2 regions of the Citricoccus sp. NR2 genome follow, and region 1 is predicted to be linked to the other one. Evidence: riboswitches for the same ligand, from Rfam matches in the RefSeq annotation. Region 1 holds a riboswitch; the other holds the start of a gene.
The links. A riboswitch is a leader RNA that binds a small molecule or an ion and turns the genes downstream of it on or off. The one in region 1 is predicted to bind S-adenosylmethionine.
Positions count from the first base shown of each region.

Region 2: linked by a shared signal. The riboswitch ahead of O1A05_RS04055 (NtaA/DmoA family FMN-dependent monooxygenase) and the one ahead of O1A05_RS01185 (methionine ABC transporter ATP-binding protein) in region 1 are both predicted to bind S-adenosylmethionine.

Region 1 covers NZ_CP115154.1:244,883-250,834, forward strand. Annotated here, with positions in the region: gene O1A05_RS01165 (acyl-CoA dehydrogenase family protein) at 1-795, opposite strand, end outside; gene O1A05_RS01170 (MetQ/NlpA family ABC transporter substrate-binding protein) at 851-1,750, opposite strand; gene O1A05_RS01175 (MetQ/NlpA family ABC transporter substrate-binding protein) at 1,779-2,696, opposite strand; gene O1A05_RS01180 (methionine ABC transporter permease) at 2,814-3,479, opposite strand; gene O1A05_RS01185 (methionine ABC transporter ATP-binding protein) at 3,481-4,350, opposite strand; SAM riboswitch class I at 4,357-4,448, opposite strand; gene O1A05_RS01190 (acyl-CoA dehydrogenase family protein) at 4,577-5,944, opposite strand.
Region 2 covers NZ_CP115154.1:869,491-886,113, reverse strand. Annotated here, with positions in the region: gene ligM (vanillate/3-O-methylgallate O-demethylase) at 1-1,366, shown strand, start outside; gene O1A05_RS04070 (Fic family protein) at 1,433-1,918, opposite strand; gene O1A05_RS04065 (hypothetical protein) at 1,932-2,186, opposite strand; gene O1A05_RS04060 (SDR family NAD(P)-dependent oxidoreductase) at 2,235-2,948, opposite strand; gene O1A05_RS04055 (NtaA/DmoA family FMN-dependent monooxygenase) at 3,022-4,506, opposite strand; SAM riboswitch class I at 4,519-4,628, opposite strand; gene O1A05_RS04050 (hypothetical protein) at 4,776-5,498, opposite strand; gene O1A05_RS04045 (peptidylprolyl isomerase) at 5,670-6,218, shown strand; gene O1A05_RS04040 (rhomboid family intramembrane serine protease) at 6,377-7,285, shown strand; gene O1A05_RS04035 (cell division protein CrgA) at 7,573-7,854, opposite strand; gene O1A05_RS04030 (class E sortase) at 7,980-8,708, shown strand; gene O1A05_RS04025 (hypothetical protein) at 8,705-8,869, shown strand; gene O1A05_RS04020 (anthranilate synthase component II) at 8,934-9,641, shown strand; gene pknB (Stk1 family PASTA domain-containing Ser/Thr kinase) at 9,665-11,668, opposite strand; gene O1A05_RS04010 (protein kinase domain-containing protein) at 11,678-13,405, opposite strand; gene O1A05_RS04005 (penicillin-binding transpeptidase domain-containing protein) at 13,402-14,865, opposite strand; gene O1A05_RS04000 (FtsW/RodA/SpoVE family cell cycle protein) at 14,862-16,262, opposite strand; gene O1A05_RS03995 (protein phosphatase 2C domain-containing protein) at 16,262-16,623, opposite strand, start outside.

The sequences.
Region 1 (5,952 bases):
TCCGGCCATCAGCGCGAGCAGGGTGATTTCGTGATGGATCGGGACCAGCCCGTTGGGTGGCGGCGGATCGAGGAGGTCTTCCACCCCGGCACCCTTCATTTCGAGGGTGCCGGTGCCGGTGAGGCGTTGGCCGAAGCCGTCCCAGTCGTCTTTCACCTGCACCCGCGGCTGGCGTACTCGCACGAGGGCGAGGGCACGGGCGGCCGAAGCGGAGGTGACCCCGGTGTCGCCGCGACGACGCTGCCGGCGCACGCGGCGTGAGGCCAGCGGCTTGTCGACGATGGCGTTGACGAGGGTCCAGGTGGAGAAGATGGTGCCGGTGGTGTAGTACTTCTCCCCGGTGATGAGCAGGGATCCGGCGTCGTCTTCCCACACTTTGGTGGAGGTGTCGCCGAGCCCGGCGCTGGTCTTCTCGGAGAGGGCGGACCCGCACCATTCGCCGTCGATGATGTGGCGGAACCACTTGCGACGCAGCTCGGCGGAGGCCTGCATGCGCACGTGCTCGACGAAGATCAGCTGGCTGCGGGCCAGGTGGGCGGTGTTGGCGTCGAGCTCGGCGAGATCGATCAGCAGGCGCAGTGCGGTTTCATGGCCGGCCCCGGCTCCGCCGTCGTCGGAGTCCACGGTGAGCGCGCCGAAGCCGCGCGTCCGCAGGGTCTCCATGGGTGAGAAGGGCAGGTGGCGGCCGGATTCCCGGGCCAGCTCGCCGCGGGCAATGTCGTCAAAAATGTCACGATACTGCTCGCGCAAGCGCCGGTAATCGTGGTCGGCGGGGGACGCGGTCCGGATGCTCATCGGCTGATGTTCTCCTTCGGGTCTCTCACGTATCGGTGTGGTGTGCGCAGGGTGATCAGTCGGTGGCAGCGGCGAATTCGGCCCAGGTGTCGGCCGAGTTCTCCACGGTGATCGAGCCTTCGTAGGTGACCACGCCACCGCCGAGGTACTCGTCGTACCACTGCTGCACTTCTTCGGACTGGTAGGCCTCCTGGAGCACCCTCGCCGCTTCGGTATCGCGGAACTCGGGCTGGGAGGCGACGACCACGGTGAACGGCACCTTCACCTCCGGGTCTTCCTCGAGGAGCAGCACGGTGTCCTCGATGTCGTAGCCGGCGTCAGCGATGGAGCGGATGAAGCCGAATCCGGCGTCGACGTCAGGCAGGGACTGGCCCAGGGACTGCTGGTCAATCTCGATGAACTCGATGTTCTTCGGATTGGCGGTGATGTCACGCTGGGAGAGTTCGGTGACTTCTTTGGATTCATCCACTTCGATCACTCCGCCATCGGCCAGCAGTTTCAGGGCGCGGCCGTTGTTGGAGGTATCGACGGGGATGGCCACCTGCGCGCCGTCGGGAAGCTCGTCGAGGCTGTCGTAGGTCAGCGAGAAGATCCCGGAGTGGGTGTAGTAGACCGAGAACAGCGACTCCACGTCGGTGCCGTTGTCCTGGTTGAACTGGCGCAGGTAGGCCTGATGCTGGAAGAAGTTGACGTCGTATTCACCGTTGTTCACGGCTTCATTAGGCAGCACGATGTCGGTGACGTAGGTAGTCTCCAGGGTCCAGCCCTGCTCTTCGAGCTGTTCCTTCACGATCTCCGTGGGGTCCTGGTACGGCGCGGATTCGGTGACGATCATCGAGATGGTCTGGTCGTCGTCGGCGGAGGAGCCAGCATTGACCAGCCCGCAGGAGGTCAGGGCAAGCAGGGCGGCGCCGGAAAGGGCGACGGAGGCGAAGCGGCGGGGTGCGATGGTCATGATGGTCTCTTTCTCGGATTGTTCGGGATCATTCGGAGGTGTATTCGGCCCAGATGTCAGCGGAATTCTCGACGACGATCTGGTCGGTGTAATCCAGGACGCCGCCCTGATAGTCGGCGAACCATTCCGCGATCTCCTCGGATTGGTAAGCCTCCTGCAGCACGCGGGCGCCCTCGGTGTCGCGGAACTCCGGCTGGGCGGCGATGCCGTTGGTGAAGGGCAGCTCCACGTCCGGGTCGGATTCCAGCACCAGCGCGGTGTCCTCAGTGTCGTAGCCGGCCTCGGCCACTAGACGCACGAACACGAAAGCCGCGTCCACGTCGGGCAGGGTCTGCGCCAGAGACTGCTGGTCCACCTCGATGAACTCCAGGTTCTTCGGATTCGAGGTGATATCCCGCTGGGAGAGCTCAGTGGGCTCCTTGGATTCGTCGACCTCGATCACGCCGGCATCGGCCAACAGTGCCAAGGCGCGACCGTTGTTGGAGGTGTCGACGGGGACCGCGATCTGACCGCCCTCGGGAAGGTCGTCGAGGGTATCCACCGTCAGAGAGAAAACGCCGGCCCGCGCGTAAAAGACCGAGAAAATCGGCTCGACTGCGGTGCCATTGTCCTGATTGAACTGGTTGAGATAGGCCAGGTGCTGGAAGTAGTTGACGTCATACTCGCCGTTGCTGACGGCCTGGTTGGGCAGGATGATGTCAGTGACGTAGGTGGTTTCCAGAGTCCAGCCCTGTTCCTCGAGCTTCTCTTTCACGATCTCCGTGGGGTCCTGATAGGGCGCCGATTCCGTGAGAATCATCGAGATGGTCTGGTCCTCGTCAACGGAGGATCCGGCGTTGGCCAGTCCGCAGGACGTCAGAGCGAGTCCGGCGACGAGACTGAGACCGAGGGCGGCCAGCCGTCGTGAACCACGCGAGGCGGAGGCGGTGGTGTGGGGGGTCGACACAGTCGAGGGTCCTTTCCAAGGCGGCACAGAAGGAGCCTTCCGCGCGCGGGGGACGGCACGGGGCAGGGTACCCGTGCGGGATCAGAAGTGAGGGAACGGTCGCGAAGACCGGGCGAATCAGGCCAGGCGCTTGTCGGTGACGCGCACCAACCGGTTGCCGATGACCTGGACGGCGGTGACCAGCAGCAACATGATCGCGATCGCCACCAACATCACCTCGGTTTCGTATCGGTAGTAGCCGTACCGGATGGCAAAGTCGCCGATACCGCCGCCACCGACGAGCCCCACCATCGCCGAGTAGGAAATGAAGGAGACGGTGGTGATGGTGATCGAACCGATCAGGGCCGGTCGGGCGTCCACGAGCATCACGGAGCGGATGATCTGGCCGCGGGTGGCGCCCATGGCGCGGGCGGCCTCAATGGGCCCGGTGCCCAGCTGGTTGATGTTCTGCTCCACCAGGCGGGCGAAGTACGGAATGGCGTTGACCGTCAACGGGACGATAGCCGCCGCGGTGCCCACGGTGGTGCCCACCACGAACCGGGTGAACGGGATGATCGCGATGAGCAGAATCAGGAACGGGAAGGAGCGCACCGCGTTGACGATGGCGGAAACCACCCGGTGCAGCTGCGGCGAGGGTGAAATTCCGCCGGGGGCGTGGTTCACGAGCCAGATGCCCAGCGGGGTGCCGAGCAGCACCGCAATCGGGATGGCGACCCCAATCATGGCGAAGGTCTGCAACAGCGCTGCGGTGAATTCGGGAAGCAGTTCGATGATGCGTTCCATGTCAGTTCCCCACCTTCTCCAGCACTACCGCGGAGTCTGCCGTGGTGCCAGCGGCGTCGTTGTCGTCGTTGTGTCGGTCGGCCGGGGCGGCGGACACCTCCAGGGTGCCTACGCGTCCTTTCTCCACCGAGATGCCCTCGGAGATCAGGTAGGAACCGATCGCGGTGTGCGGCCGGAAGCTGTCGGAACGCAGCTGCTCGGTGGTGAACTGCTCGACGATGGCGCCGGATTCCATGACGGTTACGTCGTCGGCCAGGGCCTTGATGACCTCCATCTCGTGGGTGACGACCACGATGGTGATGCCCAGCTGGGCGTTGATGTCGGCCAGGTACTGAAGCACCGTGGCGGTGGTGAATGGGTCCAGTGCGGAGGTGGGCTCATCGCAGAGCAACACATTCGGCTTGGTGGCCAGGGCGCGGGCGATGGCCACACGCTGCTTCTGCCCACCGGAGAGCTGAGCAGGGTAGGCCTTGGCCCGGTCGGCCAGGTCCACCAGCTCCAGTGCCTCCAGGGCCCGACGACGACGCTCGCGCCGGTTCGTCACGCCCGCGAAGGTCAGCGACAGTTCCACGTTGGCGACGGCGGTGTGATTGTTCACCAGGTTGAAGCCCTGGAAGATCATGCCGATCTGGTGGCGGCGCTGGCGCAGCTGTTCCGCGCTGAGCCCGGTGAGCTCTTCGCCGTCGACCCAGACCTCACCGGAGGTGGGGCGCTCCAGGAGGTTGATGTTGCGCAGCAGTGTGGATTTGCCGGCCCCCGAGAAGCCGATGATGCCGTGAATCGAGCCACGGCGTACGTCGAGACTGACGTCGTCGACCGCAGTAATGTCACCGCCTTTGAACGTGGTGGTGACGTGGCGCAGGGAGATCATGAGAATCCTCCATCGTTGCTGGCATTAGCACCTTCGCCTCGTGGGGCGGGTTGCTGCGACGTCGACGAGCCAGGTCTCTCGGTCGCTCTGGATGGTTACCGGTCCATTCAAACACGGGGACGAACCCCGTGTCATGACGAACCATGACGAGCGTCATGCATCTCGTCACACGGTTCACAAACGCTCTGCAGCGATCACGAACCGTCGAAGATGACGTTATGTGACGTCATCCTTGAGTCGGTGCGGATGCTGCCGCTGAGGCCGGGGCATCGCCGATAGCGGACAGCCCTTGCGGCAGGGTGCCGTTGATGAACCAGTCGCCGACCTGCCGTGAGCGGAAGACGATGGGGTTGTGCGTGGCCACGGTCTGGGCGTTGCGCCAATGCCGGTCCAGCCCCTTCTCGACGGCGGTGTTGGACGCCCCGCCGGTGAGGAAGAGTTCGGAGGCGACCCGGATGGTCTGTTCCGGCACGGTGATCTGGGCCTGCTGGATGGCCAGCTCCGCGGTGTAGAACTCCTGTGGAACCGTCCCGGTGAAGTCGTGCCGGTCGGCGCCGGTGGCTTCCGCCACCGCCAGCGCCTCATCGAAGGTGTCGGCGGCGTGCAGCACGGTAGCTTCGACGGCGAAGGCGGTGGCCGCGATGTTTCCGGTGGCCTCCTGGATCAGCGGGTCCTCACGGTAGGGCAGCCCCAGCCCCGTGTTGAACGTGCGCTTGCGCTCCCGCACCCCGGTTGCGGTGTCCTCGCGCACTGCCCGGGCGATCCCGGCCAGCACGGCAAGCAGCACCAGCTGGAAGAACGAGGCCTCGAACACCGCCTCCGGGGTGCCGATCCGGCGCGGCAGCACGGAGAGGGGATCCAGCTCGACGTTATGGAATCGGGCCGTTCCGGTGGCGGTGAGCTTCTGCCCGAACCCGTTCCAGTCGTCGTCGAGCTCGACGCCGGGCGCATCCGTAGGCACCACCGCGAAGGAGCGCTCCCCAGTCACGTCGCCACCGGCTCCGGTGAGGCTGGCCGAGACGCGGGTGTGGGTGGCGAAGAGTGACCCGGTGGCGTAGAACTTCTCGCCGTTGAGCACCCAGGTCGTCTCCGGTCCCGACCCGTGTTCAGTGAGCACCGTGTTCAGGGTGCCCAACGCGTTGCCGCCCTTCTCGGTGGAGGCGTTACCGACGGTGGCCCCGGCGCGCAGCTGGGCGTACCAGTGCTGAGAACGGGCGTCGTCGAGAAACCGCAGCGACTCCACGAATCCGGCGTGGGAGCGGTACTGATGCGCCACGTTCGAGTCCGCCGCGGCCAAGTCGATGAGTAGCCGGATGAAGGTGCGCACGCTCACCCCTGCCCCGCCGTGCTCGCGAGGCACCCGCAACAGGCCGAAGCCGGCGCGGTTCAGGTCGGCGATCTCCGCAAAGGGCAACTGCCGGTGCAGATCCCGCTGCCGAGCCCCGGCGGCGATGCGCTCGAAGTTCGGCGCGAAGTGGGCGGCAAGGCTGGGGTAATTCGATCCGGCGGGCACCTGGGGCGGGGTCAGCTCCGCCAGTCGCGGCGTCGAGGAGACGGAAGCGGCGGGGGCGGAATCGGCAGGAATGACAGACACGAGGATGC
Region 2 (16,623 bases), 630 kb from region 1:
TGCCTCCGGTGACGTCGTCGAGCATCTGCGCAATGTCCGGGTCGGCGCGTACGTGTATCCGGTGGTGGCCGCAGAATTCACGAACTGGCGCAATGAGGTAGAAGCCTGGCGCGAGACCGCCGTGCTCTTTGACCAGACCCACCACATGGATAACCTCTATCTCTCCGGCCCCGATGCGCTGCGGCTGATCTCCGACACCGCGATCAACTCGGTGGAGAACTTCCCCGTCAACAAGGCGAAGCAGTATGTTCCGGTGACCCCGTACGGCCACGTGATCGGCGACGGCATCCTGTTCCGCATCGCCGAGGAGGAGTTCGTCTACGTCGGACGCAGCCCGGCGGCGAACTGGCTGAGCTTCCACGCGGAGACCGGCGGCTACAACGTGGAGGTCACGGTGGACCGGCGCTCGCCGTCGCGGCCGATGGGCAAAGCGGTGTCGCGGCAGGAATGGCGCTTCCAGATCCAGGGGCCCCGCGCCTGGGAGGTCATCGAGAAGGTCAACGGCGGCCCGCTGGAACAGCTCAAGTTCTTCACCATGTCGACCATGAACGTGGCCGGGCGCCAGGTGCGCACGCTACGCCACGGCATGGCCGGTGCCCCGGGTCTGGAGCTGTGGGGGCCGTATGAGGACTACGACGTGGTGCGTGAGGCGATTCTCGACGCCGGTGCCGAGTTCGGGCTGGAGCCGGCCGGAGCACGCGCCTACTCGTGCAATACCCTGGAATCCGGCTGGATCCCCTCCCCGCTGCCGGGCATCTACTCCGGGGACAAGCTTGCCGACTACCGGCGCTGGCTGGGCGCGGATAGCTATGAGGCGAACTCGGCGATCGCCGGGTCATACGTTCCCGATTCGATTGAGGGCTACTACACGACCCCGTGGGAGCTGGGCTATGGCTCGTTCATCAAGCACGACCACGACTTTATTGGTGCCGATGCGCTGAAGCAGTTCGATCCGGCCGCCCAGCGCAAGAAAGTGACCTTGGCCTGGGACGGGGACGACGTCGCCACCATTCACGCGTCGATGTACCAGAAGGACCAGCTGCCCTATAAGTTCTTCGACCTGCCGAACGCCAACTACGGTGCTTCCAACTTCGACTCGGTGGTGGATGATTCCGGTGCGGTGGTAGGTCTGTCCATGTTCACCGGGTACAGCTGGAACGAGAAGCGACCCCTGTCCTTGGCGATCGTGAACCCCGAGGTGGAGATCGGTGACCATCTTAAGGTGATCTGGGGCGAGCCCGACGGCGGTACGCGCAAGTCCTCGGCGCAGCCGCATCGGCAGTACCCCGTGGGCGTCGACGTCAGCCCGGTGCCCTTCTCCGAGGTGGTGCGCCGGACCTACACCGACGGCGGCTGGCGCAAATAAGCGCGCCAGACGGGTACCTTCCATAGTCATTCTTTCATTGAGCGACAGCGTCCTTCACCAGGGAACTCAACGGCGGGTAGACATTGGGTTGCTGTGCTCCGAGTTCAGAGGCTGCGAGCTCACTGGTGAGGACTGGTCGACGAGCGAGCGCATCGAGAAGTTTCCGCGCATTGGAGCTTTTCTGGCTGTGAGCCGCTCATTCCATCCGGCGCGTAGCTGTTCGATGTCGTTCGCCAGTGCACGGGCGTTGTGAACGGCGCGGAGGGAGGCATCGGCGAAGGCGCGAACAATCGAGTCCACATCACCTGTGCGGTACGCAGTCAGCGCTGAGTGGTAGCCCCCGACGTCCGCCAGTAACCCAGCGGAGACGGAAACCGCGACATGGCGGGTGACGCCGCGATGCTTCGGCATGGCCTGAACCCATGCCCTGCCCGTTCGACCATTGCCGTCAGTGAAGGGGTGAATCGTTTTGAACTGAGCATGACTTACTGTTGCCGAGACGAGCGTAGGAATCATGGGGTCATTGATGAAGGCAACCAGATCATGGGTCAAATCGGGTACGTGCTCATAGTGGGGCGCGACGAATGTGGCGTCGATGCGGCTCCATGAGCACGGCATGGAGCCGCAGCATGGCCTCGACGGAGAGATCTTCGGCCAGCTCGAGATCCACACGCATGGTGCGTGTGTTCGCGGCGATTTCTCCCGCGTTTCGACTTCGTCCTACGCCGAGCTCGGCGTCGAATCGTGTCAGCTCACGCTCGGCCTCCTCGGCGGTAGCACGAACGTGTGGACTGGGGGTGGCATCCGACCGGCGATGCATGGCACACCTGCGGAAGTCATAGGAGTCGTCCCGAGAATGATGAGTTCTTCAGCGGAGCTCGACGCGGGGGCGGACGTGGATGTCGGTGAGCTGGGTGTCGTCGCTGGCGAGGATCGCCCCGACCACCGCGCGGGCGACGGTGGCGGGCTGGATCATCACGGAGCGGTCCTTCGGCTCGGCGAGCATCGGGGTATCCGTGGGTCCCGGGTACACCGAGGTGACGCGGACGCCGTCGTGTTCCACATCAGCGCGCAGCCCGTTGGCGAAACCACGCAGGGCGTGCTTGGTGGCCCCGTAGACGGTGTTCTTCGGCCGATCGAACACACCGGCCCCGGAGTTCAGAAACACGATGGTGCCCTGGGAACGGCGCAACGCAGGCAGGCCAGCGCGGGCCAAGCGCATGGCCGCGGTGACGTTGACGGCGAAGACCTCATCCCATTCGGCATCGGTGATCTCCTCGATGGAGGCGGTGGGCAGCAGTCCGGCCGCATGCACCACGGCATCGACGCGCTCGGGCATCACGGTGCTGAGATCATCGGCGGTGAGGTCCAGGGCCACGGAGGTGATCTGCGGGTGGGCGGCCAGCTCATCCAGACGCTGGCGGCTGCGTCCCAGGGCAATGACCTGCCAACCGTGCTCGGTGAGCTGGTCAACGACGGCGCGGCCGATGCCGCTGGTGGCTCCGCTGACGACGGCGCATGGTCGGTCGGGAGCAGGGATGCTGGGGGTGCTGGCCGCGGAGTCGGGGGTGGAATCACTCATGCCCCCGACGATAACGGATCCGGCCGTGCCCCGTCCGGGGTTCGCCGCCCGGGACAACGAATGACGCCGCCGGTTACCGCGGAGCGGTGCTGCTTAACTGAGCCTCCCCACCGAGCACCTCGTCCCGGCTGCGCTCGGTGGCCGCTGCCGAGTACTCGGCGAACGCGCCCCGATACCGGGCGGCTGGGTGCGAATCCGGCAGTCGATCCTGGCCGGTCACTGCACCGCGCAGCGTGGCACCGGATTCGCCCAGCTGCTGGATCTCCTCGAGGCTGCGGGCCAGTCCGCGCTCACGCAGCACCGGCAGGACCTGCGCGATGAACTCGTGGTACGACCCCGGGATGGACGAGTTGATCAGATTCACCCCGTCGATGCCGGCGTCCTGCCAGGCGGCCAGCTCATCAGCAATCTGTTCTGGGGTGCCCACCACGCGGGTGGATTGGGCCCGGAAATGCGCCAGATCCCGCAGCGTCATCGTGCCGTCTTTGGTCATCTTCCGGATCTCGGCCAGATGCCCCTGCGCGCCCTCGGTCTCGATGTCGTTGATGGGGGTGTCCAGTGGCAGGTAGCCCAGGTCGAGGCCCAGGGAGCCACCGGTGTGGGCGATCAGCGCCTCGACGTCGATAGCGTCATCGAGCTCGCGCGCCTTCTGTTGTGCCTCCGCTTCCGTGGAGCCGACCACGAAGGAGAGCCCCTGGATGAACTTCACGTCCTGGGGATCGCGTCCGAATTCCACGGCACGACGGCGCACCTCGGCCGCGTGGGCGGCGGCGATGTCGCGGCGCGGGGCCATCGAGAAGGTGGCCTCGGCGTGCCGGGCGGCCACTTCCTGACCGCGGGGCGAGGAGCCGGCCTGGAACAGGAACGGGGTGCGCTGCGGTGAGGGCGAGCTCAGGTGCGGGCCCTCGATCCGGTAGTTCTCGGAGGCGTGATGGATTTTCGCCACCTTGGCCGGATCGGCGTGGAGCCCCCGGCCGCGCTCATGCTCGACCGTCTTGTCCTGCAGCAGCGCGCCGTCGTCCCAGGAGCCTTCCCACAGCTTGTAGGCGACGTCGAGGTACTCTTCGGCCAGGTTGTACCGGTCGCCGTGGCTGGTCAGCTCGGCGCCGCCGAAATTGCGGTGCGAGTTCTCCAGGGCGGAGGTGACCACGTTCCAGCCCACGCGTCCGCCGGAGAGGTGATCCAGGGTGGAGAGCTGCCGGGCGAAGGTAAAGGGGTGGGCCTGGATGACCGAGGAGGTCATGGCCAGGCCGATGCGCCGGGTGGTCGCCGCCAGCGCGGAGATGAGCACCAGCGGGTCATTCGAGGGAATCTGCAGGCCCTTGCGCAGGTGCGAGGCCCAGCCGCCTTCATAGTCGCCGTAGAGTCCGACCACATCGGCGAAGAACGCGATGTCGAAACCGGCGTCCTCCAGATCTCGCACCAGATCCACCCACAGGCCAAGCTCATTGAACCGGTGCTGCTGGGATTCCTCCCGACGCCATGCGCCGCCGATGATGTGGCTGGTGGTGTTCATCAGGAAGGCGGACAGGATGAGTGGACGGCGCTGTGCGGCCATGGAGACTCCTCAATTCCATCGGTTCTGGCGGTAGCACCGTGTCCAGACCGCGGGGACACCCCGGGATGGGACGGTTGCTGCGACGTCAACGAGCCAGATCTCTCGGTCGCTCTGGATGGTTTCTGCTTTCACCGTACGCCGGGGACGCATTCTGGGACAAACGACGACGAACAATCCGAGTCACGTTCTGTCACGCACACCGCGCCCATCACACAGCACAGCCCGCCGACCCTGGCGGATCGGCGGGCTGTTTGGTGTAGCTGTGGTGATCAGCTGGCGGGCTTCGGTGCAGGTGCGTCGACCTGCTCCTCAGCGCCACCCTCGGTGTCGTCGGTAATGATCGCCTCGGTCGTCGCCGCTGGCTGGGAAGCCTGCGGGGTGGCGGGGGTGTTGGTCTTCAGCGGCTGCGGGGTGGGGTTCTTCCACGGATCCTCCACCGGCTTGGTCAGCTGGTAGACGGCGTAGGCGGCACCACCGGCAGCCACGACGACGCCGACCACGAGCCACTTCTTGCCGCCGCCGGACTGAGCCTGCTTCTTCAGCGACTTCTCGGCCGACTTGGCGTACTTCTCGGCAGCCTTCTGCAACTTCTTGGCGGCCTTCTTGTCGCCGGTGACCTTGGTCAGCAACTCGGAGACCGGCTTCGGGACGTCGGCGTCGTGCAGCGCCTTCGACGTCTTCGAGGCGGCACCGGCGAGCTGGCCGGCTGCGGTGGGGACGTACTCGTCCTGCACCTTGTGGCGTGCTGAGTCCAGGGCGTCGGTGAGGTTCGCCAGGGCGCTCTTGGCCTTCGGTCCGGCCTTGTCCACCGCGGAGTAAGCGACCTTCTCGGCGCGGTCGAGGCTATCGCCCAGGTGCTCTTCGGTCCACGCCAGCGCGGACTCCACCTTGGGGGCAGCCCATGACTTGGCCTGCTCCACAGACGCGTTCAGCTTCTTTTCTGCAGCCTTGGCCTGCTTCTTGGCGATTTTCTCAGCCTTGCGCTTTCCCATCTGATTACCTCCGGGGATCGACGTGCGTTTCTCCCACAGTACGCCAGAGTCACGTGGCGATTCCACGGCTGAGCGCCAGTGTGGGGTATCAAGATTCGGCTCAGCGCGAATTGTCCACGCCCCGCCGATCGACGGAAGCGAGGATTGCGGCTCTAATGCGAGAATACGTCTATGACTATCGCAACGCATCAGGCAACCGTCCATACCAACCAGGGCGACATCGTCGTGGACCTGTTCGGCAACCACGCGCCGAAGACCGTCCAGAACTTCATCGGCCTGGCCACGGGTGAGCAGGCCTGGGTCGACCCGGAGACCGGCGAAGAGCGCACCGGCACCCCGCTGTACAACGGCACCATCTTCCACCGGATTATCCGCGACTTCATGATCCAGGGCGGCGACCCGCTGGGCCAGGGCTTCGGAGGACCGGGCTACCAGTTCGACGACGAGATCCACCCGGACCTCAACTTCAACGAGCCCTACAAGCTGGCCATGGCCAACGCTGGCATCCGCAACGGCCGCGGCACCAACGGGTCGCAGTTCTTCATCACCTCCGTGCCCACCACGTGGCTGCAGGGCAAGCACACCATCTTCGGTGAGGTGAACGACGAGGCTTCGCAGCAGATCGTGGATGCCCTCAACGGCGTGGCCACCGGCGCTAACGACAAGCCGGTCGAGGACGTCGTCATCGAGTCCATCGAGATCACCGAGCTCGCCGGCTGATCCACGGTGATTCACCTGAGGCGGGCCCTCGCGCCCGAGAGCGCGCAGGCACGTCGATGACACCCGGTCAGGATTTCGGAGCGACTCATCCACAGGACCCGCACGGCGGAAATGGTGAGTCCGGGCAGCATCCTGTCTGCCCCCGACACCCTGACCGGGTGTCCTATGTCCGTTGTCAGCGCTGCGACCGGCCCGCCTGCCCGCAGTGCCAGCGTTCGGCCGAGGTCGGCGTCCAGTGTGTGGACTGCGTGGCCTCGGCGCAGCGCAACCTCCCCGCCGAGCATCGTCCACCGCGTTTCGCAGACAAGCACGGCCAGCCGATTCCTGTGGTCACCTATGTTTTGATTGCCCTGTGCGGGCTGGCCTATGTAGCGCAGTGGGCCACCAATGGTCTGTCCACCGGAGTGACCGAGTCCCTCTGGTACGCCGGTTTCTATACCTCCGCCGCCAGCCTCGACTCCCAGTTCGCCGCCCTTAGCGGCATCGGATTCGAACCCTGGCGCATGCTCACCTCGGCCTTCCTGCATTCCATGTCCTCGCCCATGCATCTGCTGCTGAACATGGTCGTGCTGTGGATGATGGGCCGCACCCTGGAGCCGGCCCTGGGTTGGGCGCGCTTTCTCGCGATCTATCTCATCAGCGCCTTCGGCGGTTCGGTAGCCGTGCTGCTGCTGGCCAACCCGTTGGCACCCGTGGTGGGAGCCTCCGGTGCTGTGTATGGACTGTTCGCCGCCCTGTTCTTGATGATTCGCCGCATTGGCGGTTCCGTGGTGTCTATCGGAGCCCTCATTGCCGTGAACCTGGTGATTTCCGTGGTCTGGTCCGGGATCTCCTGGCAGGCCCACGTGGGTGGCCTGGTGGTCGGCGCGGCCTGTGCGGCCGTGCTGTTGTTCCAGCCGAAGAGCGATCAGACGCTCGTCGGTGCCGAAGAAGCAGCGCAGCGACGGCGGCGGATGCGCCGCCGCCAATGGTGGGGACTGGCCGGAGTGGTTGTGATCCTGATGGTGATCACCGCGATCGGCGCCATGCAGATCACCCCCGAGTCACTACTGGCTGCTCGCGGCTGATTCGGCGCCAGGTGGCCGAGAAAACCTCGTCGTCCACGCCCTGTCCCCAGGTTGCCCCCACGTTATCCACATGTGTGTCCACAGATGTGGAATGAATGCCACGCGTGTAATTCCACAGGTGTTATCCACAGGTAATATCCACATTGTGGAGGAATTACACCCTTGTAGTTCCCTGCGTCAGCGCCAGCACGGAAGGCTTGTGCATGGTGGGTCGGCACGATCATCTAGGGATTCCCGGCGCTGGGCGCGCTCATGTCCCTGCCGATCAGGAGAAGGCGGTCTTTTTCTTAGCGCCAGCGGGTGGTCATCAGGAAGCCAATGATGGCGATGCCGAAGCCGACCACGATGTTCCAACCACCCAGAGGCTGCACTGGTAGCGCGCCCTGGCTGATGTAGTACAGGCAGATCCACAGCAGACCGACGATCATCAGACCGAACATGATGGCTTTGTACCAGGTGGGTAGCGGCTCGGCTTCCGCTTCGGCATCGTAGCCGAGCTGGGCGCTACGCTCGCCGCGGGCGGCGTCGGAGCGATTCTTGGCGGATTTCCGGGATCTCGACTCTGGCACGGTGTTCCTGTTCGACGGGGACTGCAAGGGACAAGTAGGACGAGTCACGGCGCCGGTGGCACCGCGGTGTTATCCTGCCAAGGCAGGGCTTGTCGCCCAGTCTACTGGAGCCTCTGGGAGAGAAGATGTCAAAACGGCCCACCGTGGTGAGTGTGCTCGGCGAGCTGCTGATCACCGTCGGCGTGTTTTTGCTGCTGTTCGTGGCCTGGGAGCTGTGGTGGACGGATATTGCCGCCGGACGTGAGCAGGAATCGGCGCGCAACGAGGTGGTCCAGCAATGGGAGCCCGATACCGACTACGAGGGTGAGGGTGCGGACCCCGCCGTCGTGGATGGATCCGGCGCCTGGGGTTTCCTCTACGTGCCGCGACTGGGTGCGGAGTGGTCGGTGCCGGTGGCCGACGGCGTGGGATCCGACGTCATCGACCGGGGCTTGATGGGCCGATACGACGTGGCGTCGCTACCCGGCGAGGAGGGCAACCTCTCGCTGGCCGGGCACCGGCAGACGCACGGCTCAATTTTGTGGGACCTGGACCAGGTGGTCGAAGGCGACCTGATGTACGTGCAGACGGCGAATGGCTGGTGGGTGTACCGCACGGTGCAGAACCATATTGTGGCCCCGACCCAGACCGAGGTGCTGGATCCCAATCCGCTGGACCCGGGTGGTCCGGCGTCGGGGCGCTGGCTGACCCTGACCACATGCCACCCGTTGTTCAGCACGCGGGAGCGGATGGTGACGCACGCCGAGTACGTCTCGTTCATTCCGACGTCGCAGGGGCCCCCGGAAGCGATCGCCGATGCCGTCGCGCAAAACGGCACCCCTGAATTGGAACCGCAAGCCGCGGGGAGGACATGAGAATGTACGCCTACCTGTTTTCCCTGTTGCCTGGGCCGACCTGGGTGAAATGGATTTTCACCCTGGTGATTCTGGCCCTGGTGGTGGTGCTGTTGATGGAGGTCGTGTTCCCGGCGCTGGCACCGTATAGCCCGTTCTCGGATTCGACCATCGATGAGTGACGCGCGAAAACTGAGACAACCGACTGAGACAACTCTGACGAGCGATGATGAGTGAGGACCCCGCATGACCACCCCAGGACAGCTACTGCCGACCACCCTGAGCGAGGACGAGCGGACCGGGGAACCGGTACGGATTCTCGTGGTGGATAACTACGACAGCTTCGTGTTCACCCTGGTGGGCTACCTGCGCGAACTGGGCGCGGACACCGTGGTGGTGCGCAATGACGAGGTGACCCCGGATCAGGTGCGTGAACTGGCTGCGGAGTCGGCCGGGGTGCTGCTGTCTCCCGGGCCCGGAGCGCCGGCGGAGGCCGGGGTGAGCATGGGTCTGGTGGATTGGGCGATCGAGGCGGACAAGCCGCTGTACGGGGTGTGCCTGGGACATCAGGCGATCGCGGAGGCGCAGGGTTCGGTGGTGACCCATGCCGAGGAGCTGATGCACGGCAAGACCTCGCAGCTACAGCACTCCGGTCACCCGATGTTCGCCGGGGTGCCCGCCGAGTTCACGGCGACCCGGTATCACTCTCTCGCCGTGGTGCGCGACACTCTGGATGAGTCGGTGCTGGAGATTACCGCGGAGACCCCGGGGGGTGTGGTGATGGCGGTAGCCCACCGCAGCGCGCCGGTGTGGGGTGTGCAGTTCCACCCGGAGTCGGTGCTGACCCAAGGTGGCTACCAGATGCTAGGCAACTGGTTGGAGACCGTGGGTGTGACCGGTGCGAGTGCCCGCGCCGCGGAGAAAACCCCGCTGCTGGACCGCTCCGGGGCGTGAAACCGGGGCGGTCCGAGCGGCGGTTAGTTGTCCTCGGACTCGTCCGGGCTCGGTGATTCCTCGTCGTCCTCGGATGCGCTGGGACTGGGCGAGTCGGAGGACTCGGTGGGGGTTGGTTCCTCGGTGGGCTCCGGTTCGGGCGCCTCGGTGGTGATGGTCACCCTGATGGTGGTGCCCTGATCGACGGGTGCGCCGGCGGAGTGCGACTGGTCGGTGACGGTGTTGAAGCCGGAGCCGGGCGCGGATTCTGCCTCGGTTTCGGTGACCAGGATCCTCAGGCCTACCTCGTTGAGCGCGGCTTCGGCCTCGGAGGCGGTCATGCCCATCAGCGAGGGCACTTCGATCTGACCGGAGGACATCTGCAGTGACACCGATGATCCGTAGGCCACGGTGGATCCCAGGGCCGGGTTGGTGCTGACGAGACGATCGCGCTCGATGGAGGCGGAGTTGACGTAGTCGACGGAGGAGATGTTGACGCCGAGCTCTTCCAGGGTGTCGCGCACGGTGGCTTCCGAAGCACCCTGCAGGTCTTCGGGCAGAACCACCTGGTCGGGGCCGAGCGAGATGTTCAGGGTGATCTCTTCGTCGCGCTGCATGATCTCGCCGGCCTCGGGGTCGGTGCCGACGGCGTTGCCGCGCGCGATCTCGTCGTCGTGTACTTCTGCCACGATGGGGCGCAGCCCGGCCCGTGTGATCTCGTTCTGGGCGTCGTTCTGGGACAGGTCGGCGACGTCCGGAACGGTGACCTGGTTGGCTTCGATGTTGCGTTGGTTGATCTCGTTCATCACCCACCAGCCGCCGGCGACGGCACCCAGGGCGAGCAGGATCATCACGATGGCGATGATGATGCGCTTGTTTGACTTGCGTTCGCGCTGATCAATATCGCGGGCGTTCTGCGAGGTCATCACGGAGGAAACGGCGTCGTCATGATCGTCGTGGTGGTCTGGGTCGGCGCCGGGCTCGCGGTGGGCGGCCAGCTGGTGGCCGTGCAGGGTGTCGTCGCGGCCAGCGCGCGGGGAGCCCGAGGAGCTGTGGACCGCCGTGAGCGCCTGGGTGCGGGTGGCGTCGGAGTCTCCGGACTCGACCGCACCGGCAGCGAGCACGGTGGTGGCGGCATCGCCGGAGTGGTCTTCGTTCTCCGAAGTGTTCCCTGCGCCCGCTGCGGCCACCGTGGTGCCGTGCTGGTGAGCGGCGGCCAGGGCGGCGCGGAATTCTTCACCGGACTGGAATCGGGCGTCGACGTCCTTCGCGAGGGCCTTGGCGAGCACCGAATCGAGGGCAGGGGTGATCTCTGGGTTGATGGCGGAGGCCACGGGCGGATCTTCACGTACGTGCTGGTAGGCCACCGAGACGGGGGAGTCTCCGACGAAGGGCGGGCGGCCGGTGAGGAGCTCGAAGAGCAGGCAGCCCACCGAGTAGAGGTCGGAGCGGGAGTCGACCTGTTCGCCGCGGGCCTGCTCCGGGGAGAGGTACTGGGCGGTGCCGACCACGGCCTGGGTTTGGGTCATGGTGGCCGAGGAGTCGGAGAGGGCACGGGCGATGCCGAAGTCCATCACCTTGACCTGGCCGGCGTCGGTGACCATCACGTTAGCGGGCTTGATGTCGCGGTGCACAATGCCGTGATCGTGCGAATAGGCGACGGCGGAGAGCACCCCGGAGGTCCAGGTGACGGATTGGTCGATGCTGACGTCGCCGGCACGCAGCAGGGCACGCAGGGTGGAGCCGGAGACGTATTCCATCACCAGGAACGGGCAGGCCACCTCGTGCTGGTGCTGGTCGGTGAGCTCCTCCTCGCCGGTGTCGAAAACGGCGACGATGTTGGGGTGGTTGAGCGAGGCGGAGGACTGGGCCTCCCTGCGGAACCGGGACTGGAACTGCGGGTCGCGCGCCAGGTCAGGTCGCATCATCTTCACGGCCACGCGGCGGCCGAGGCGCTGGTCGCGCCCCTGGTAGACGTCGGCCATGCCGCCGCGTCCGATCAGCTCGCCGAGTTCGTATCGGCCGTTGAGAATCCGTTGGTCAGCCACGGAAGGTCCTTATTCCTCGTTCGTTCCGACGTCGGTCGGGGTCGGCTCCAGGGTGGGCTCCGGCTCTTCAGTGGGAGTCGACTCCTGGGTGGGAGTCTGGGTAAGCGTCGGCGTCGGAGTTGGCGTCGGTGTGGGAGTCGGAGTTGGGGTGGGCGTCGGCGTGGGCGTCGGCGAGGGCTCCGGAGAAGGAGTCGGGCTAGGCGTCGGGGTCGGGGTCTCCTCTTCCACCAGGGCGGCGTTGGAGTAGATCACCTCGATGGCGGAGCCTTCGTCGAGCTGACCGGTGGGGTTGAGTGAGAGCACGGTGCCGGCCACGGCCTCGTCGTCGCGCTCGGTGGCGGTGACCTCGAAGCCCAGTTCCTCGAGTTCGGCTCGGACTTCTTCGACGTCGCGGCCCACGTAGTCGTTGGCGTTGACGGTGACGGCGGCGGGAGTTTCACTCTCGCTGACGGTCGGGGTGGGCTCCGGCTCCGGCTCGGAATTGCGGTTGTTGAACCACATGCCGAACACGGTGAACAGCACCAGAATCAGCAGGCCGACCAGCGGCCAGGTCCAGGGGCTGCGCTTCTTGGTGCTGCGCTCATCGTCGGGGTCCACCCGGAACGGGTCATCGTCCTCGGCGCCTGCGGCGGAGGCGGTGTCGCCCGGATGTAGGGGAGCCGCGCCGGCCACGCGGGTGCGCTCGGCTGCAGTCTCATCGGCTCCGGGCAGCGGGGCCACGGGCATGGCGGCGGTGCCGGAAGCGGTGCCTGAGGCGCCGTCGTTGATGACCTGGGTGGCGTGGGTGTCGGTCATCCCGGAATAGTCGTTGGCCTGCGTGGGGATCGCCTGAGTGGCGTCGTCGTCTGGGGCATCACCAGACGGCGCGACGGCGAGGAACGCGGCCATCCCGGGCACTGCCTTGACGGCGGCGGCCGTGTCCTGACGACGCAACGATTCCGCGGCGGTGGCGAGCTGGTTGGCGTCGGCGGGCCGGTCGGAGGGGTCCTTGGCTAGCATGGACATGATCAGCGCGCGCACCGGCTCAGGGATGGAGTCCGGCAGTGGCGGCGGGGTGTCGTTGACCTGGGCCAGGGCGATGGCGATCTGGGATTCCCCGGTGAACGGACGGCGGCCGACGAGGCACTCGTAGCCGATGACACCGAGCGAGTAGATGTCGGAGGAACCCGTAGCCTGCTGGCCTGTGGCCTGTTCGGGGGCGAGGTACTGGGCGGTGCCCATGACCTGACCGGTGGCGGTGAGCGGCACCTGGTCGGCAAGACGGGCGATGCCGAAGTCGGTGACCTTGACCCGGGTGGACTGATCGAGGATCAGGTTGCCGGGCTTGATGTCGCGGTGCACGAGTCCCTGGGCGTGGGCAGCCGAAAGCGCGCGAGCAGTCTGGGCGATGATGTTCAGCGTGCGGTCGGGGGAGAGCACCTTGTCGCGCTCGAGAATCGCGGAGAGCGGCTGTCCGGGGACCAGCTCCATGACCAGGTAGCCGGAGCCCTCTTCCTCGCCGTAGTCGAACACGTTGGCCACGCCCGGGTGATTGAGCAGGGCGGTATGCTGTGCTTCCGCGCGGAAACGGCGCAGGAAGTTGGGGTCGCCGGTGTACTCCTCTTTGAGGATTTTCACGGCGGTGATGCGCCCCAGGACCTTGTCGCGGGCTTTCCAGACCTCGCCCATGCCACCAATGGCAATGCGATCGGTCAGCTGGTACCGCCCACCCAGCGTGATTCCCGATGTCGGCCTCACTGTGTCACCACCGTTTCCATGATGTCTTTCATATTGCTCACCGTCAGACTGCTGCCCGTGCTGTACGGAACGTTTTCATATACCAGTGTTACCGCGATCTGTGGGTCATCCGCGGGGGCAAACGCGGTGATCCAGGAATTGACCAGCTCTTCGCCGGCGTCATTCTCGACGCCGCGCTGAGCCGTACCGGTTTTGGCCGCCCAGTCCACCGAGGAGGAACCTGCTGTCGACGCCGTGCCCTCTTGGACCACGCGGCGCATCATCTGCGTCATCTCTTCGGCCACATCCTCGCTGGTGGCTTCGCTGAAGACCTCGGGCTCGAACTCCTCGAGCAGGCTCAGGTCCGGACCGCGCACCGACTCGACTAGCTGAGGTTTCATCACCGTGCCACCGTTGGCGATTCCGGCTGCGACCATGTTCATCTGCAGAGCGCTGGCACGCACATCGACTTGGCCGAGTGACGACTGCGCGAGCGTGGCGTCGGCGATGTCCTCCGTGGGGAATGAAGATCCCTGGACGGGAAGGGGCATCTCGAAGCTCTGGTTGAATCCGAAGCGCTCGGCAACGTCGCGGATCGCGTCCTGTCCCAGATCCATCGCCGCGGTGGCGAAGGGAGTGTTGCAGGACTGGGCGAAAATCCAGCCCAGGTCTGCGCTGTTCCGGTTGGCGCAAATGCCGCCGCCAAAGTTGCTGATCGTGTTCTGTGTTTGCGGCAGGTCGATCGAGTTGGGCAGATCGAGGGTGCCGTCCGGGGTGTAGTCGCCGGATTCCAGCATGGCGATGGTGTCGATCAGTTTGAAGGTCGACCCAGGTGCAACGGCGTCTTGAGTTGCACTGTTCCGATACGGGCTGGCACCGCTGGCCTGGATCTGCTCCATATTGGCTTTCGCCTGGGTTCCGGAATGCACCGCCAGCTTGTTGGTGTCGTAACTCGGGCGCGAGACCATGCCGAGAATGCGGCCGGTGGAGGGATCGGTAGCGACCGCCGAGGCCTTGATGCCTTCGGGGAGCTTCGAGTACAGCAGCTCTTGGATGTCCTGGTCGATGGTCAGCTCGACCTGGGCGCCTTCGACCTGCTCACCGGTGAACAGTGCGCGGGCACGATCGACGAACTGGTTGTCGGAGGTGCCGGAGAGCACATCGTTAAGCTTGGACTCCAACCCCGTGGCACCGTAGTTCAGCGAATAGAACCCGGTGATGCCCGAGTAGAGCTCGGGGTTGTTGTACTGACGCTGGTACTCGAAGTTCTCGGAGTTGGTCTGGACCGATTCGGCGATGGGGGTGCCATTCACCAGGATCGGGCCGCGATGGGAGCCGAACTGCTGGTAGATCTGGCGCGAATTGTGCTCGTTTTCGTTGAGGTCCTTGGCACCAATGACCTGAATGTACGAGGCCGCTCCGAGGAGGACTAGGAACAGCACGATGGTGACGGTCCAGGCGTTGCGAATGGCCTGATTCACTGGTTCTCACCTCCACGAGCGGATGTGGCGACGGCGCGATCGGCGGTGCCGGCACCATCGCCGGAGGCGTTGACCATGGGGCCGACGACGACGGGACGGCGGGCGGCGTGGGAGACCACGAGCACCAGGGTGACGATCAGCCAGTTAGCCAGCAGCGAGGTACCACCGGCTGCCATGAACGGGGTGGTCAGGCCGGTCAGCGGGATCACCCGCATCACTCCGCCCATCACCACGAAGCACTGGATGGCCAGGGTGAAGGCCAGCCCGGAGGCCAGCAGCTTCCCGAAGGAGTCGCGGGCGCCCAGGGCGGCGCGCATCATGCGGGTCACCAGCAGCACGAACAGCACAATAATGGCAGCCAGGCCGATGAAGCCCAGTTCCTCGCCCAACGAGGCGACGATCATGTCGGAGTTCGAGTACAGAATGAGATCGGGACGGCCGCCGCCGAGTCCGGTGCCCACCAGCCCGCCGGAGGCCATGCCAAACAGCCCCTGGACGATCTGGAACGACGTCGACTGCACATTCTCGGGGGCGAAGGCGTTGAGCCAGGCGTCGAAACGTCCGGAAACGTGCGGGAAGATCTGTACGGCCGCCACCGCGCCAGCCAGGGCCAGCGCCCCGCCGAGCACAATCCACGACACCCGTGAGGTGGCCAGGTAAATCATCGCCATGAACAGCGAGAAGTAGAGGATGGCGGATCCCAGGTCGCGCTGGAACACGAGCACGCCCATGGACACCGCCCAGGCGATCACCAGTGGTGCCATATCGCGGAACCGCGGGAAGGTCATCGGGCCGATCTTTTTACCCGCCAGCAGGATCAGGTCGCGGTTGGCGGAGAGGTATCCGGCGAAGAAGATGGCCAGGGTGATCTTGGCGATTTCTCCGGGCTGGAAGGAGCCGATGCCGACGTTGATCCAGATCCGGGCGCCGTTGATCTCCATGCCGAGACCGGGAATGAGCGGCAGCAGAAGCAACAGGGCTGAGGCGGCGAGGAACAGGTAGGTCCACTTGCGCAGGATCCGGTGATCGCGCAGGAACCAGAGCAGGGCGATGGCCATGATCATGGCCAGGGCGGTCCACAGCAGCTGTGACGACGCTGCATCGGTGCCATTGGCGATGTCGAGACGGTGGATCATCGCGATGCCGATGCCGTTGAGGGTGACGACGATCGGCAGGATGTAGGGGTCGGCGTACTTGGCGCGCACCCGCAGGAAAATGTGGAAGGTGAACGCGAGGATGGCCAGGGCGCTGGACTGGATCCAGAAGGCGGCGTCGGCGGGCAGGTCCATGCCGACCAGGGCCAGGTAGTTGGCGCCCGTGGAGATGCCCAGCGCGATGATGAGCAGCATCAGCTCGGTGGTGCGGCGCGGACGGGACGGTGAGATCACATCGGTCATCAGCGGTTACCTCCCATCGCTCCGGCGGCGGCGCCACCGATGGATACTTGGGCCGAGGACCCGGGCACCGAGGGGATCGGTGAGGGCAGATCGGTCTCGCTGGGTGAGGGGCTCGCCTCGGATTCCGTGGGTGAGGCGGAGGGGGTGGATTCCGAAGGATCGGCGCTGGTGGAACCGGACTCGCTGGGCTCTGGGGTGGCCACCGGCGGGGCTTCCGGGGTCAGATTGTCGCGCAGATCGGCCACAATATCGCGGGCGTGCTGCTCGTCCTGGGCGGGTAGTCCGGATTCGACGCGCTGCCGGGAGTAGGCGGGGAGCCGATCCAGGGCGATGTCGGTGGATTCTTCGACGCCGGAGAGCC